Regions from separate parts of the Citrobacter sp. GW821-FHT07H02 genome, predicted to be linked through region 2. Evidence: predicted binding sites of a transcription regulator. Region 2 holds the regulator's gene; each other region holds the start of a gene.

Region 1 (4,225 bases), on a different contig from region 2:
CATTGCTATTTCAGATGTCAGCCATATCTCCTGCGTCAGTAACGATTTTGGTTACGATTATATCTTCTCCCGCTACGTTGAAGCCGTTGGGCGCGAAGGTGACGTTCTGCTGGGGATCTCCACGTCAGGAAATTCAGGCAACGTGATCAAAGCAATTGCTGCGGCGCGTGAAAAGGGAATGAAAGTCATCACCCTGACCGGTAAAGACGGCGGAAAAATGGCGGACAGTGCGGATATCGAAATCCGCGTACCGCATTTTGGCTATGCTGATCGTATCCAGGAAATCCATATCAAAGTTATCCATATCCTGATTCAGTTAATTGAAAAAGAGATGGTTAAGTAAATCTTCGCTGGGGGCGTTGCGCCCCCGCTGTTGTGGAGGTGAAGTATGTGCGAACTGCTCGGGATGAGCGCCAATGTGCCCACCGATATCTGTTTTAGTTTCACCGGGCTGGTGCAGCGTGGTGGAGGAACCGGGCCGCATAAAGACGGCTGGGGAATTACCTTCTATGAGGGTAAAGGCTGTCGCACTTTCAAAGATCCGCAACCCAGCTTTAATTCTCCCATTGCGAAACTGGTGCAGGACTACCCGATTAAATCGTGTTCCGTGATTGCGCATATTCGTCAGGCGAATCGTGGGGAAGTGGCGCTGGAAAATACCCATCCCTTTACGCGTGAGTTATGGGGGAGAAACTGGAGTTACGCCCATAACGGACAACTCACCGGGTATAAATCCCTTGAGACCGGCAATTTCCGTCCCATCGGCGAAACTGACAGCGAAAAGGCATTTTGCTGGCTGTTACACAAACTGACCGCCCGCTACCCGCGCACGCCGGGCAATATGGCATCTGTCTTTAAATATATTGCCACGCTGGCAGGGGAATTACGCGAGAAGGGTGTTTTTAACATGCTGCTGTCAGACGGGCGCTATGTGATGGCGTTCTGCTCAACGAATTTGTACTGGATCACGCGTCGTGCGCCGTTTGGCGTGGCGACATTGCTGGATCAGGACGTTGAGTTCGACTTTAGCTCGGAAACCACACCCAATGATGTGGTCACCGTGATTGCCACCCAACCGCTGACAGGGAATGAAGCCTGGCAAAAGATCATGCCAGGCGAATGGCGATTATTTTGTCTCGGGGAGCGTGTAGTTTGACGCCAGTTGCGGCTGAACCACTTCGTGACTCAACGGCTTGCTGACCACGTAACGGCCACCGGTAACTGAAATAGTCGGTGGTTTACGGGTCTGTTCAAAGTAATCGTATCCCGGTTTTAGCTGCGACCAGAAATCTTTGTAATAAGAGTACTTATGGCGCTCCATGTTTGCATCGGTCATGCGGAACGGGTAAATACTGACCTGAACGCTGGACTGGCCAAAGACCAGCGCGCCGGTAACAAACTGGAAAATCTCATCGATACCGTTATCGGTCATGGCATAACAGCCGACGGAAACGCAGGCACCGTGAATCATCAGATATTTCCCTTCATACCCGTGAGCACGGTCATAAGCATTGGGGAAACCGATATTGATGGCTTTGTAGAAGCGGCTGTCGGGCTTGAGCTGACTGCGTTGAACGCTGTAGAAGCCTTCAGGACTTTTGAAATCGCCCTGGCGTTGTTTCGGGCCTAACCCACCGGAATAGTTGCAAATTTTGTAGCTGTCGAGCAATTGATACTGCTCGCCCATCTTGACGTAGAGATCAAGGGTGCGCTCTTCTTTGAAGATCTGAATATAGACCGGCGACCCCATCAACTGTTGCTTATACTCTTTGCTGACTGGCATGGTCGGGCTGCTGCTGCTCAGCAAACCGGCGAATGAGACGCACGGAATCAAAAGCATCGCAATAAACAATGCGATTTTACGCATACTGCTTTTTCCTTGATAAAACGGTTACACATGCCAGAACGGCAAAAGAGTCCCCAAATCGGACTAATCTGGATTTGGAGCGCTCACATTAGCATCACTGAAGTTTTTCGCAAGTCTCTCGTGTTGCGTTTACAATTTAGTGTTTCTTTATATAAGACACGGCAGGAAAGTTCAGTCGGAAACGGACGGATTTACTCTCTTTTTATTGCACATTAATACTGTATACTTAAACAGTAATGTGCGGGGAGAGGAAGATGCGCAAAATCATACATGTCGATATGGACTGCTTTTTTGCGGCGGTTGAAATGCGCGACAACCCCGCACTGCGCGATATTCCGGTTGCTATTGGCGGCAGTCGCGAGCGCCGGGGAGTGATCAGCACCGCGAACTATCCGGCGCGAAAATTTGGTGTGCGTAGCGCCATGCCCACGGGAATGGCGCTTAAACTGTGCCCTCATCTCACGTTATTGCCGGGGCGCTATGAGGCTTATAAAGAGGCCTCTCGCCAAATTCAGGCGATTTTCTCGCGTTATACCTCGTTGATCGAACCGCTTTCGCTGGATGAGGCCTATCTGGATGTTACCGATAGTACTCACTGTCAGGGGTCTGCCACGCTGATTGCCCAGGAGATCCGTCAGACGATCTTTAACGAGCTGCAATTGACGGCCTCTGCGGGAATTGCCCCAGTGAAATTCCTGGCAAAAATCGCCTCCGATCTCAATAAACCGAACGGGCAATATGTCATTGCTCCCGCCGATGTGTCTGCGTTTATCAAAACGTTACCGCTGGCAAAAATTCCGGGAGTGGGGAAGGTGTCTGCCGCCAAACTGGAGTCGATGGGGCTACGCACCTGTGAGGATGTGCAGCGCTACGATCTGGCGATATTACTCAAACGTTTTGGCAAGTTTGGTCGGGTGCTGTGGGAGCGCAGTCAGGGCATTGATGAGCGGGATGTGAACAATGAACGGCTACGTAAATCGGTCGGCGTTGAGCGTACGCTGGCGGAAGATATTCATGAATGGGCCGAGTGCGAGGCGATCATTGAACGACTGTATCCTGAACTCGAACGACGTCTGGCAAAGGTAAAGCCGGATTTGCTCATCGCCCGCCAGGGCATCAAATTAAAGTTTAATGATTTTCAGCAGACCACCCAGGAACATGTCTGGCCCCGGTTAACGAAAGAAGACCTGATCGCCACCGCCAGAAAAACCTGGGACGAACGTCGGGGAGGGCGCGGCGTCCGGTTAGTCGGATTGCACGTGACACTGCTGGATCCACAACTGGAAAGACAACTGCTACTGGGGCTTTAACCATGACGATGGACGTATACATTCGGGAATATCAACCTGATGATTTCGATGCGCTGTGCGAGATTTTTCTCAGTGCTATCAGAGAGGGAGCCAGTCAGGATTACTCGCCGGAACAGATCGCCGCGTGGGCGCAAATTGATGAAATTGTCTGGCACCGGAAACTGCGGCAATCGGAGGGGCTGGTGGCGGTTTGCCGACAGAGAATTGTGGGGTTTCTCACGGCCAGACAGGATTACATAGACCTGCTATTTGTCTTGCCGAGTGCACAACGCCTGGGGGTGGCGACCAGCCTGCTTCACCATCTGGAACAACGGCATCCTGACACGGCTTTTTGGGTCGAAGCCAGCATCACCGCAAGACCCTTTTTTCTTGGGCAAGGTTATCAGGTCGTCAAAGAGCAACAGGTTGAGGCGAGAGGGGCGGTTTTTACCAATTTCGTTATGCGAAAAGCCGAGATGTGAAAATTGCCCGGTAAGCTGAACCTACCGGGCAGGAGAGCAACTTATTTGGCCGGAATTGCTTTCAGCAGTTCAGTCAGCAGGGTCCAGTAATGGCCTACGCTTTCGATATGAACCTGTTCATCCGGGGAGTGCGGACCGGTAATGGTCGGCCCAATAGAAACCATGTCCATCTCCGGGTACGGCTTCTTAAACAGACCGCATTCCAGACCGGCGTGGATGATCTGGATGTTCGGCGTCTTGTTAAACAGACGCTGATAGGTTTCACGCACGAGGTGCATGACCGGGGAGTTGGCATCCGGCTGCCAGCCTGGGTAACCGCCTTTCGCCTGCGTTTTCGCGCCAGCCAGCTTGCCCAGAGAATCCAGCATGCTCACCACGTAGTCTTTACCGCTGTCGATCAGCGAGCGGATCAGACAGTGGATTTCCACGTTGTCGTCGGTCATGGTGACCACACCCACGTTCAGGGAGGTTTCGACGACGCCTTTCGCCACGTCGGAATTACGGATCACGCCGTTTGGCGTGGCGTTCAACAGGCGGATGAAGTCATCGCGAGAGGATGTGGTCAACGCCGCTTTCTCGTTGGCAAC
Region 2 (4,225 bases):
GATCGATAGATTCACGCCACTCAGGAACATGTTGGTTCAGGTACGTCATCAACGGCATCGGTTCGCCAAAGTTAACGTAGCCCTGACCCAGATTACGCAGCTTGCTCAAGCCACGCAGCATTTGCGGCAGGCTCTCTTTTTCTTTCGTCGCGCCACGCAACTCTTTGGCGTAAGTCCCCACTTCCATTACGTGCTCGTAACCGATGTAAATGGGGACCAGGGTGATCGGACGCGTACCGCCGCGCAGCATCGCCTGAATGGTCATCGACAGGGTGCCGGTTTTCGGATCCAGCAGACGGCCAGTACGGGAACGCCCGCCTTCCACAAAATATTCCACGGAATAACCACGGCTAAACAGCTCGCCGAGATATTCGCGGAAGACGGTGGAGTAGAGTTTGTTGCCCTTAAAGGTACGGCGGATAAAGAACGCGCCCAGGCGGCGGAAAATCGGGCCAGCTGGCCAGAAGTTCAGGTTGATACCGGCAGCGATATGCGGCGGCACCAGCCCCTGATGATAGAGCACGTACGAGAGCAACAGATAGTCCATATGGCTGCGGTGGCAGGGCACATAGACGATTTCATGCCCATCGTGCGCCAACTGGCGTACACGCTCTGCGTTGTGGACATTGATCCCCTGATACAGTCGGTTCCAGGTGAAACCCAGAATGCGGTCGGTCAGGCGAATCATCTCGTAGGAGAAGTTGGCGGCAATCTCTTCCATCAGCGCAATGGCGTTCTGCTGCGCTTTTTCATGGGAGATTTTTTTGCTGCGCGCTTCGTCTTCTACCGCGCGAGCAATGGCTTTAGACGCCAGCAACTTGTTGAACAGATCCTGTCGGGCAGGCAGGCGCGGACCGACCGCCGCCAGACGCTGACGGGCGAAATGCATTCGCGCCACACGCGCCAGTTTTTGGGCAATAATTTTGTCGGTTCCGTGTTCGTCAGCCATCCGTCGTAAGGAAACGGAAGGCGAGAAACGGACAAAACTGTCGCGCCCCAGCCAGGAAACAGCAAAGAATTTCTGTACACCATTCAGCATACGCAGAGGGGGATTTACCTCACCCTTTTCACGCCCCGGAGAGCGGCCGAACATCACCGATACCGGCACCATCTGTACATCCAGGTCTGGATTACTGCGGTGAAGGTCGAGGTAATTGTGAAAGAGTTTGATCGACTCTTCTTTCGGTGTGTAGTAGGTGAATACGCGCGGGCCGCCGTGAATAAACACATAACGCGGCAGCAGAGTTCCGTCGATCTCCAGCGGCTCTAACGGGTCGGGGAGATCGTGCGCCAGGCATTGGGCGCGCAGCGTCAGCAAGTCCGCTTTTGAGTTGTACGGTAAAACGTACATAATGGGACGAGATGTATCGAGCCCCAATTCCGGAGCGGGTTCCGCTGGAATAGACTTGCTTTTTACCAGTACGGTTAATGGTAAATTCAGTAATTTGTAGTAAATTCGTGGCCAGCCAGACATAAACGATGTAAAGCCTCTGGTTAATAATGCAAATGCGCTGCAAGGATATCAGAAAGTCTAGCGAATTTCTGGTGTATCCCGTCATACTTCGCGCCGCTGTAACCCGAATTTTGTGGGTTAACGATATAATGTCATTGACGCTGATAATGCAAAAAGGTTCTTTTGATGGCTAATAATACCACTGGACTCACCCGAATTATTAAAGCTGCTGGTTATTCCTGGAAAGGTTTTCGTGCTGCATGGATTCATGAAGCGGCATTTCGTCAGGAAAGTGTTGCTGTGCTGTTGGGCGTGGCGATTGCCTGCTGGCTGGATGTGGATGCCATCACGCGTGTTTTGTTGATTGGTTCTGTCATGCTGGTGATGATAGTGGAAATCCTCAACAGCGCGATTGAGGCGGTGGTTGACCGCGTTGGCTCTGAACACCATGAGCTTTCCGGGCGGGCGAAAGATATGGGGTCAGCGGCAGTATTGCTGTCGATCTTTGTCGCGATGATCACCTGGGGAGTCCTGCTGTGGTCGCATTTTAGATAAGGCTTCCATAATCCGATAAATCTCTTGTTTTTTGTGCCGCTTGTGGTTCCAAAATCGCCTTTAACTGTATATACTCACAGCATAACTGTATATACACCCAGGGGGCGGAATGAAAGCGTTAACGGCCAGGCAGCAAGAGGTGTTCGATCTTATTCGGGATCACATCAGCCAGACAGGTATGCCACCGACGCGTGCGGAGATCGCGCAGCGTTTGGGGTTCCGTTCCCCAAATGCGGCTGAAGAACACCTGAAAGCGCTGGCGCGTAAAGGGGTCATTGAGATTGTCTCCGGTGCCTCTCGCGGTATCCGCCTGCTGGTGGAAGAAGAAGAGGGTCTGCCTTTAGTAGGTCGCGTGGCGGCAGGGGAACCCCTTCTGGCACAGCAGCATATTGAAGGCCACTATCAGGTCGACCCGTCGCTGTTTAAACCTAATGCCGATTTCCTGCTGCGCGTCAGCGGTATGTCGATGAAAGATATTGGGATTATGGACGGTGATTTGCTGGCGGTACACAAAACCCAGGACGTGCGTAACGGCCAGGTCGTGGTGGCGCGTATCGACGATGAAGTCACGGTTAAGCGCCTGAAAAAACAGGGCAATAAAATCGAACTTCTGCCAGAAAATAGTGAATTCAAACCGATTGTGGTTGACCTGCGCGAGCAAAACTTCACGATTGAAGGGCTGGCAGTCGGCGTCATCCGTAACGGTGAGTGGTTGTAATATTGTTTTGATACAGTGGCGCATCTCGCGCCACTGTTTGTTTTAACTCCTTCTCAGGCTTTCCTGCATGCCTTTCTTTACCTCTTCCGACAAAGCGCTCTGGCGTCTCGCGTTACCGATGATTTTCTCCAATATCACCGTTCCTTTGCTGGGACTGGTGGATACTGCGGTCATTGGGCATCTGGACAGCCCTGTTTATCTGGGCGGTGTTGCCGTGGGCGCAACGGCAACCAGTTTTCTCTTCATGCTGTTGCTCTTCTTACGCATGAGCACCACCGGGCTGACGGCTCAGGCGTTTGGTGCCAAAAATCCCCAGGCGCTGGCACGCGCGCTAGTGCAGCCACTGATTCTGGCGTTGGGGGCGGGGGCTTTGATCGCGTTGTTCCGCACGCCAGTCATCGATCTTGCATTGCATATCGTCGGTGGAAATGAAGCGGTGCTGGTACAGGCGCGACGTTTTCTGGAGATCCGCTGGCTGAGCGCTCCGGCATCGCTGGCGAACCTGGTTCTGCTGGGCTGGCTGCTGGGCGTTCAGTATGCCCGCGCGCCGGTGATCCTGCTGGTTGTCGGCAACATTCTCAATATTGTGCTCGATCTGTGGCTGGTGATGGGTTTGCATATGAACGTGCAGGGCGCAGCGCTGGCGACGGTGATTGCAGAATATGCCACGTTGTTGCTTGGGCTGATGATGGTGCGCAAAGTGCTTACACTGCGCGGCGTGTCATCCACGATGCTGAAACAGGCCTGGCGGGGGAATTTCCGCCGTTTGCTGGCACTTAACCGGGATATCATGCTGCGTTCGTTGCTGTTGCAACTGTGCTTTGGTGCGATCACGGTTCTCGGGGCGCGACTGGGCAGCGACATCATTGCGGTGAACGCTGTTCTGATGACCCTGCTGACCTTTACCGCCTATGCCCTTGATGGATTTGCTTATGCTGTCGAAGCGCATTCCGGGCAGGCGTATGGCGCACGTGACGGCAGCCAGTTGCTGGATGTCTGGCGTGCTGCATGTCGGCAGTCAGGGATTGTGGCGCTGCTGTTTGCCCTCGTTTATGCCCTGGCGGGCGAGCAGATCATCGCGTTGCTAACATCGTTGCCGCAAATTCAACTTTTGGCCGATCGCTACCTTATCTGGCAGGTGGTGTTGCCGTTAATCGGTGTCTGGTGTTATTTGCTGGATGGCATGTTTATCGGGGCGACGCGTGCGGCGGAAATGCGCAACAGTATGGCCGTTGCGGCGCTGGGATTTGCACTCACGCTGTGTGCATTGCCCTGGCTGGGCAATCATGGACTGTGGCTGGCGTTAGCCGTTTTTCTGGCGCTCCGTGGACTCTCGTTGGCCTGGATCTGGCGGCGTCACTGGCGACATGGAACCTGGTTTGCCCAAGCGTGATGGTTAAAAATTCTGAATATCAAAATGAACATGGAATCACTGACTACAATTAATCTCACGTCCAGCAGAAAACGTAGTGTATTTGGGCGAAGCAATATCGCTAATC
Region 3 (4,225 bases), on a different contig from region 2:
TCACCGACAGAATTGTGATTCAGGAGATTCTGGAGGCCAGCGACATTCCGTATCGTCATGACCGTCAGTTGCTGCACTGCGCGCTGGAAAAAGCGGTACAGGCGCTCGGTTAAATCGGTGAGCCTGATAGCAACGCTAACGCGTCTTATCAGGCCTACAGCTAAGAACCCTAAGACGCCGCAATAAACAACTCGCGTAACTGGTGCAACTGATCGCGGATCTGCGCGGCTTCTTCAAACTCCAGATTCTGCGCATGCTGCATCATTTGCCCTTCCAGCTCATGGATTTTTTGCTGCAACGCTTTCGGCGTCATGTCCAGCTCAACCACATCGGACTTCGCCCCTGCGCGAGACTTCCCTCTTCCCTTCGCTTTTGTCTTCGCGATGTTCTGACCCAGCGCCAGAATATCGACCACTTTTTTGTTTAGCCCCTGCGGGATGATGCCGTGTTCTTCGTTGTACTGCTGCTGCTTCTCTCTGCGACGTTCCGTCTCGCCAATGGCCTTCGCCATCGACGCGGTAATTTTATCGCCGTAGAGAATGGCTTTGCCGTTGATATTGCGCGCCGCGCGCCCGATGGTCTGTATCAGCGAACGTTCAGAACGCAGGAAGCCTTCTTTGTCGGCATCGAGTATCGCCACCAGCGAGACTTCCGGCATATCCAGCCCTTCACGCAACAGGTTAATCCCCACCAGCACGTCAAACTCGCCCAAACGCAGGTCGCGAATAATTTCCATACGCTCAACGGTGTCGATATCGGAGTGCAGGTAGCGCACACGTTCGCCGTGTTCTTCCAGATATTCTGTCAGGTCTTCCGCCATCCGTTTGGTCAGCGTGGTCACCAACACGCGTTCGTTGATCGCCGCGCGAATACGGATTTCGGAGAGCAGATCATCCACCTGCGTCGCCACCGGACGAACTTCAATAACCGGATCCAGTAGCCCGGTCGGTCGCACCACCTGATCCACCACATCGTCACCGGATTTCTCCAGCTCATAGTTACCTGGCGTTGCGGAAACGTAGATGGTTTGCGGTGCCAGCGCTTCGAACTCTTCAAACTTCAGCGGACGGTTATCCAGCGCTGACGGCAAACGAAATCCGTACTCGACTAGCGTCTCTTTACGCGCCCGGTCGCCGCGATACATACCGCCAATCTGTGGAATGGTCACGTGGGATTCATCTACCACCAGCAGACCGTCAGCAGGTAGATAGTCAAACAGCGTCGGCGGCGGTTCGCCCGGTCCGCGCCCGGAAAGATAACGGGAGTAGTTTTCGATGCCGGAGCAATACCCCAGCTCGTTCATCATTTCCAGATCGAATTGGGTACGCTGTGATAAACGCTGCTCTTCGAGCAGTTTGTTGTTCGCCAGCAGGTTCTTACGCCGCTCCGCCAACTCGACTTTAATCTCTTCCATCGCCTGCACAATCCGTTCACGCGGGGTGACGTAGTGCGTCTTAGGGTAGATGGTATAGCGCGTAATCGTTGATTCCACCTGCCCGGTCAGCGGATCAAACAGCGACAAACGTTCCACCTCTTCATCGAACAATTCGACGCGCAGTGCGATGTCGTCAGACTCCGCCGGGAAGATGTCGATCACTTCGCCGCGCACACGGAACGTACCGCGCTGGAAAGCCTGATCGTTTCGGGTGTATTGCAACTCCGCCAGACGGCGCAAAATGGCGCGCTGGTCGATGATCATGCCCACCGTCAGGTGCAGCATCATTTTCAGGTATAAATCGGGGTCGCCCAGACCGTAGATGGCGGAAACAGAGGCCACCACCACCACATCCCGACGCTCCAGCAGCGCTTTGGTGGCCGACAGGCGCATCTGTTCAATGTGTTCGTTCACCGAGGCATCTTTCTCGATAAACGTGTCGGAACTGGGTACATAGGCTTCGGGCTGGTAGTAGTCGTAGTAAGAGACGAAATATTCCACCGCGTTCTCCGGGAAGAACTCTTTCATTTCGCCGTACAACTGCGCCGCCAGCGTTTTATTCGGCGCCAGCACCATTGTGGGGCGCTGCAAATCCGCAATCACGTTGGCAATGGTGAACGTTTTTCCTGAACCCGTGACGCCCAGCAAGGTCTGGTGCGCCAGACCATCTTCCAGCCCTTCCTCCAGACGACGTATCGCCTCAGGCTGATCGCCAGACGGTTTAAATGCGGAATTCAGTTTGAACGGTTTACTCATGAGCAGCTACCTGAAGCAATGGGCGGGCAGGTGTGTAATTTTACTCGGGATAACTAATATTGCCAGTAAAATATACTGGATGAAAAAACAGTAGCACGGTAAAGTATTTCTGTTACGCGGGCAAAAACCACGTCATCACAGTGCAAAATTTAGCCCCAGACGAGATAAAAAACCACCCGATGTCGGTTATCCCCAGACCTATGACTTTTTTAACATTTGTCAAGCAGTGTAATGCGCGTTTTATGGCAATCCATGACACTTTTCTTTCAGCCATTGCTTTTATTTAACAAGCTGTTTTATAACGAATATTTCTTTAAGCCGTCTTTCGCATCAATTCAGTCGCAGGCCGCGTATTCTCTCGCTTACGTTATGTTTTCTAACTCTAATGCACAAGGTTATCCACAGGAATAGTGGATAACTGCTTCCAGCCCGTATGGACTGCCGCCTGGCAAAATCGACCTTCTGGTCATTTTCGGGCAACTAAAAAAAAATTATCGCTAATTTTTGATTTTTATCAGCTAACAGCACGACCCCATCCAGACGAGATCTTGCTCGCATTTTCACCATTTGGTTGCACTGCTTTTGCTGGGGGAGCAACGTCTGCCGTTGATTCGCCGGGTCGCTGACCGCTTTTGCCTCCTGCACCGGGGACGCAACGTGGCGCAGGGGCAACTGACCCAGCTAAACGACAAGCTTCTTAATCAGTGGATGACGCCCGCTCCAGAGCGCTGAGATCGAGGTAATGACCTGTCGGGGCGTATTCCGGCGACTCAGCCAGCCAGGGGATTTCCCCTAACAGCGGCGCCGGGAGCACACGCGATAACGTCGCCATATACTCCTGATGACGTTTTCCAGGCGGCGTCACGTCGTTGGCGACCCAGCCTGCGAGCGTTAAACCCGCTTGCTGTACCGCCTGCGCTGTCAGCATGGCATGGTTGATACATCCCAGTTTAACACCCACCACCAGAATCACCGGTAGTTGCTCGGCCTGGACCCAGTCAGCAAAGGTCAGCGTCGTTGAGAGCGGCGTAAACCAGCCCCCGGCCCCTTCAACCAACACCCAGTCAGCCTGGGCTTCTAACGCCCGTAAACCGTCAGACATCACCGTCGCGAGAATGGGCCTTCCCTCGTCGGCGCTGATAATATGCGGCGATGTTGGCTCCGCAAAGGTGTACGGATTGATGTCCTGATACGCCAGAGACAGCGTACTGTTGCGCTGTAGTGCCTGCGCATCGCCGTTGCGTAAACCGTCCGTCGTCATCTCACTGCCCGACGCCACCGGCTTGTAACCCACTGTACGGTAACCCCGCAGAGCGGCGGCCTGCAGTAGCGCACAACTGGCAACAGTTTTCCCAACTTCGGTGTCAGTGCCGGTGACAAAATAACGCTTAGTCACGTTCAATCACTCCCAAAAAAAGATGATAAGTCAGCGGGTATTTCCCCTGCTGTTGCGGCCAGGCTAGTTGCAGTTGCTGGAGCTGGCTGCGGGTGAGCACCCTCTGTTCGCGCCCTTCGTGCAGATGGGTCGCTCCAATGCCTTTGAGCGAACGCATCGCGCTCAGCGCATCGTCAAACCAGAGCGTGATAGCCTGAATCCGGTGCCGGGCGCGCCAGCCTCTCAGGGCGTTTTCGATGGCAATGCCGTCTAAAAAGTGGTTTGCATGCGCCCGATTATCGACCGCCCGCCACGCCTGACGCAGCTCCGGCAACGACCCTTGCGCCAGAGTGGTGAATGCTACCTGTCCGCCGGGGCGTACCACGCGATACAGCTCCGACAACGCCTGGGGTAAATCACTGCACCATTGCACCGCAAGGTTACTCCAGGCCAGATCGAAGCTCGCCGTGGGTTGCGAAATCGATTCAATATCCGCCATCAAATAATGGTCTGCGGCCTGCTGACGACGCGCCTCCTCGAGCATTTGCGCCGAGAGGTCGAGCGCCGTCACTTCGCAACCCTGTGCTCGCCAGTGGCGGCTCATGCGTCCCGGCCCGCAACCGGCATCCAGCACCTGCGAAAACGCGCGATCCGGCAAC

What was found. The regulator LexA, encoded in region 2, represses DNA repair genes until DNA is damaged. The targets are predictions, from matches to a motif close to TNCTGTATGTACATACAGNA.
Region 1: dinB (DNA polymerase IV) is a predicted target of LexA. The motif match lies at 2,084-2,103, and genes of this name have one in related genera.
Region 3: uvrB (excinuclease ABC subunit UvrB) is a predicted target of LexA. The motif match lies at 2,265-2,284, and genes of this name have one in related genera.

The regions. Positions count from the first base shown of each region.
Region 1 is NZ_JBWKPZ010000017.1:79,886-84,110, reverse strand. It holds gene lpcA (D-sedoheptulose 7-phosphate isomerase) at 1-343, shown strand, start outside; gene AC07NP_RS16490 (class II glutamine amidotransferase) at 389-1,156, shown strand; gene dpaA (peptidoglycan meso-diaminopimelic acid protein amidase) at 1,127-1,867, opposite strand; gene dinB (DNA polymerase IV) at 2,122-3,177, shown strand; gene AC07NP_RS16475 (GNAT family N-acetyltransferase) at 3,186-3,638, shown strand; gene pepD (cytosol nonspecific dipeptidase) at 3,680-4,225, opposite strand, start outside.
Region 2 is NZ_JBWKPZ010000007.1:36,151-40,375, forward strand. It holds gene plsB (glycerol-3-phosphate 1-O-acyltransferase PlsB) at 1-1,474, opposite strand, end outside; gene AC07NP_RS10005 (diacylglycerol kinase) at 1,640-2,008, shown strand; gene lexA (transcriptional repressor LexA) at 2,118-2,726, shown strand; gene dinF (MATE family efflux transporter DinF) at 2,794-4,119, shown strand.
Region 3 is NZ_JBWKPZ010000001.1:422,384-426,608, reverse strand. It holds gene yvcK (uridine diphosphate-N-acetylglucosamine-binding protein YvcK) at 1-113, shown strand, start outside; gene uvrB (excinuclease ABC subunit UvrB) at 170-2,191, opposite strand; partial or broken gene AC07NP_RS01985 (ABC transporter ATP-binding protein) at 2,771-2,923, shown strand; gene bioD (dethiobiotin synthase) at 2,889-3,587, opposite strand; gene bioC (malonyl-ACP O-methyltransferase BioC) at 3,580-4,225, opposite strand, start outside.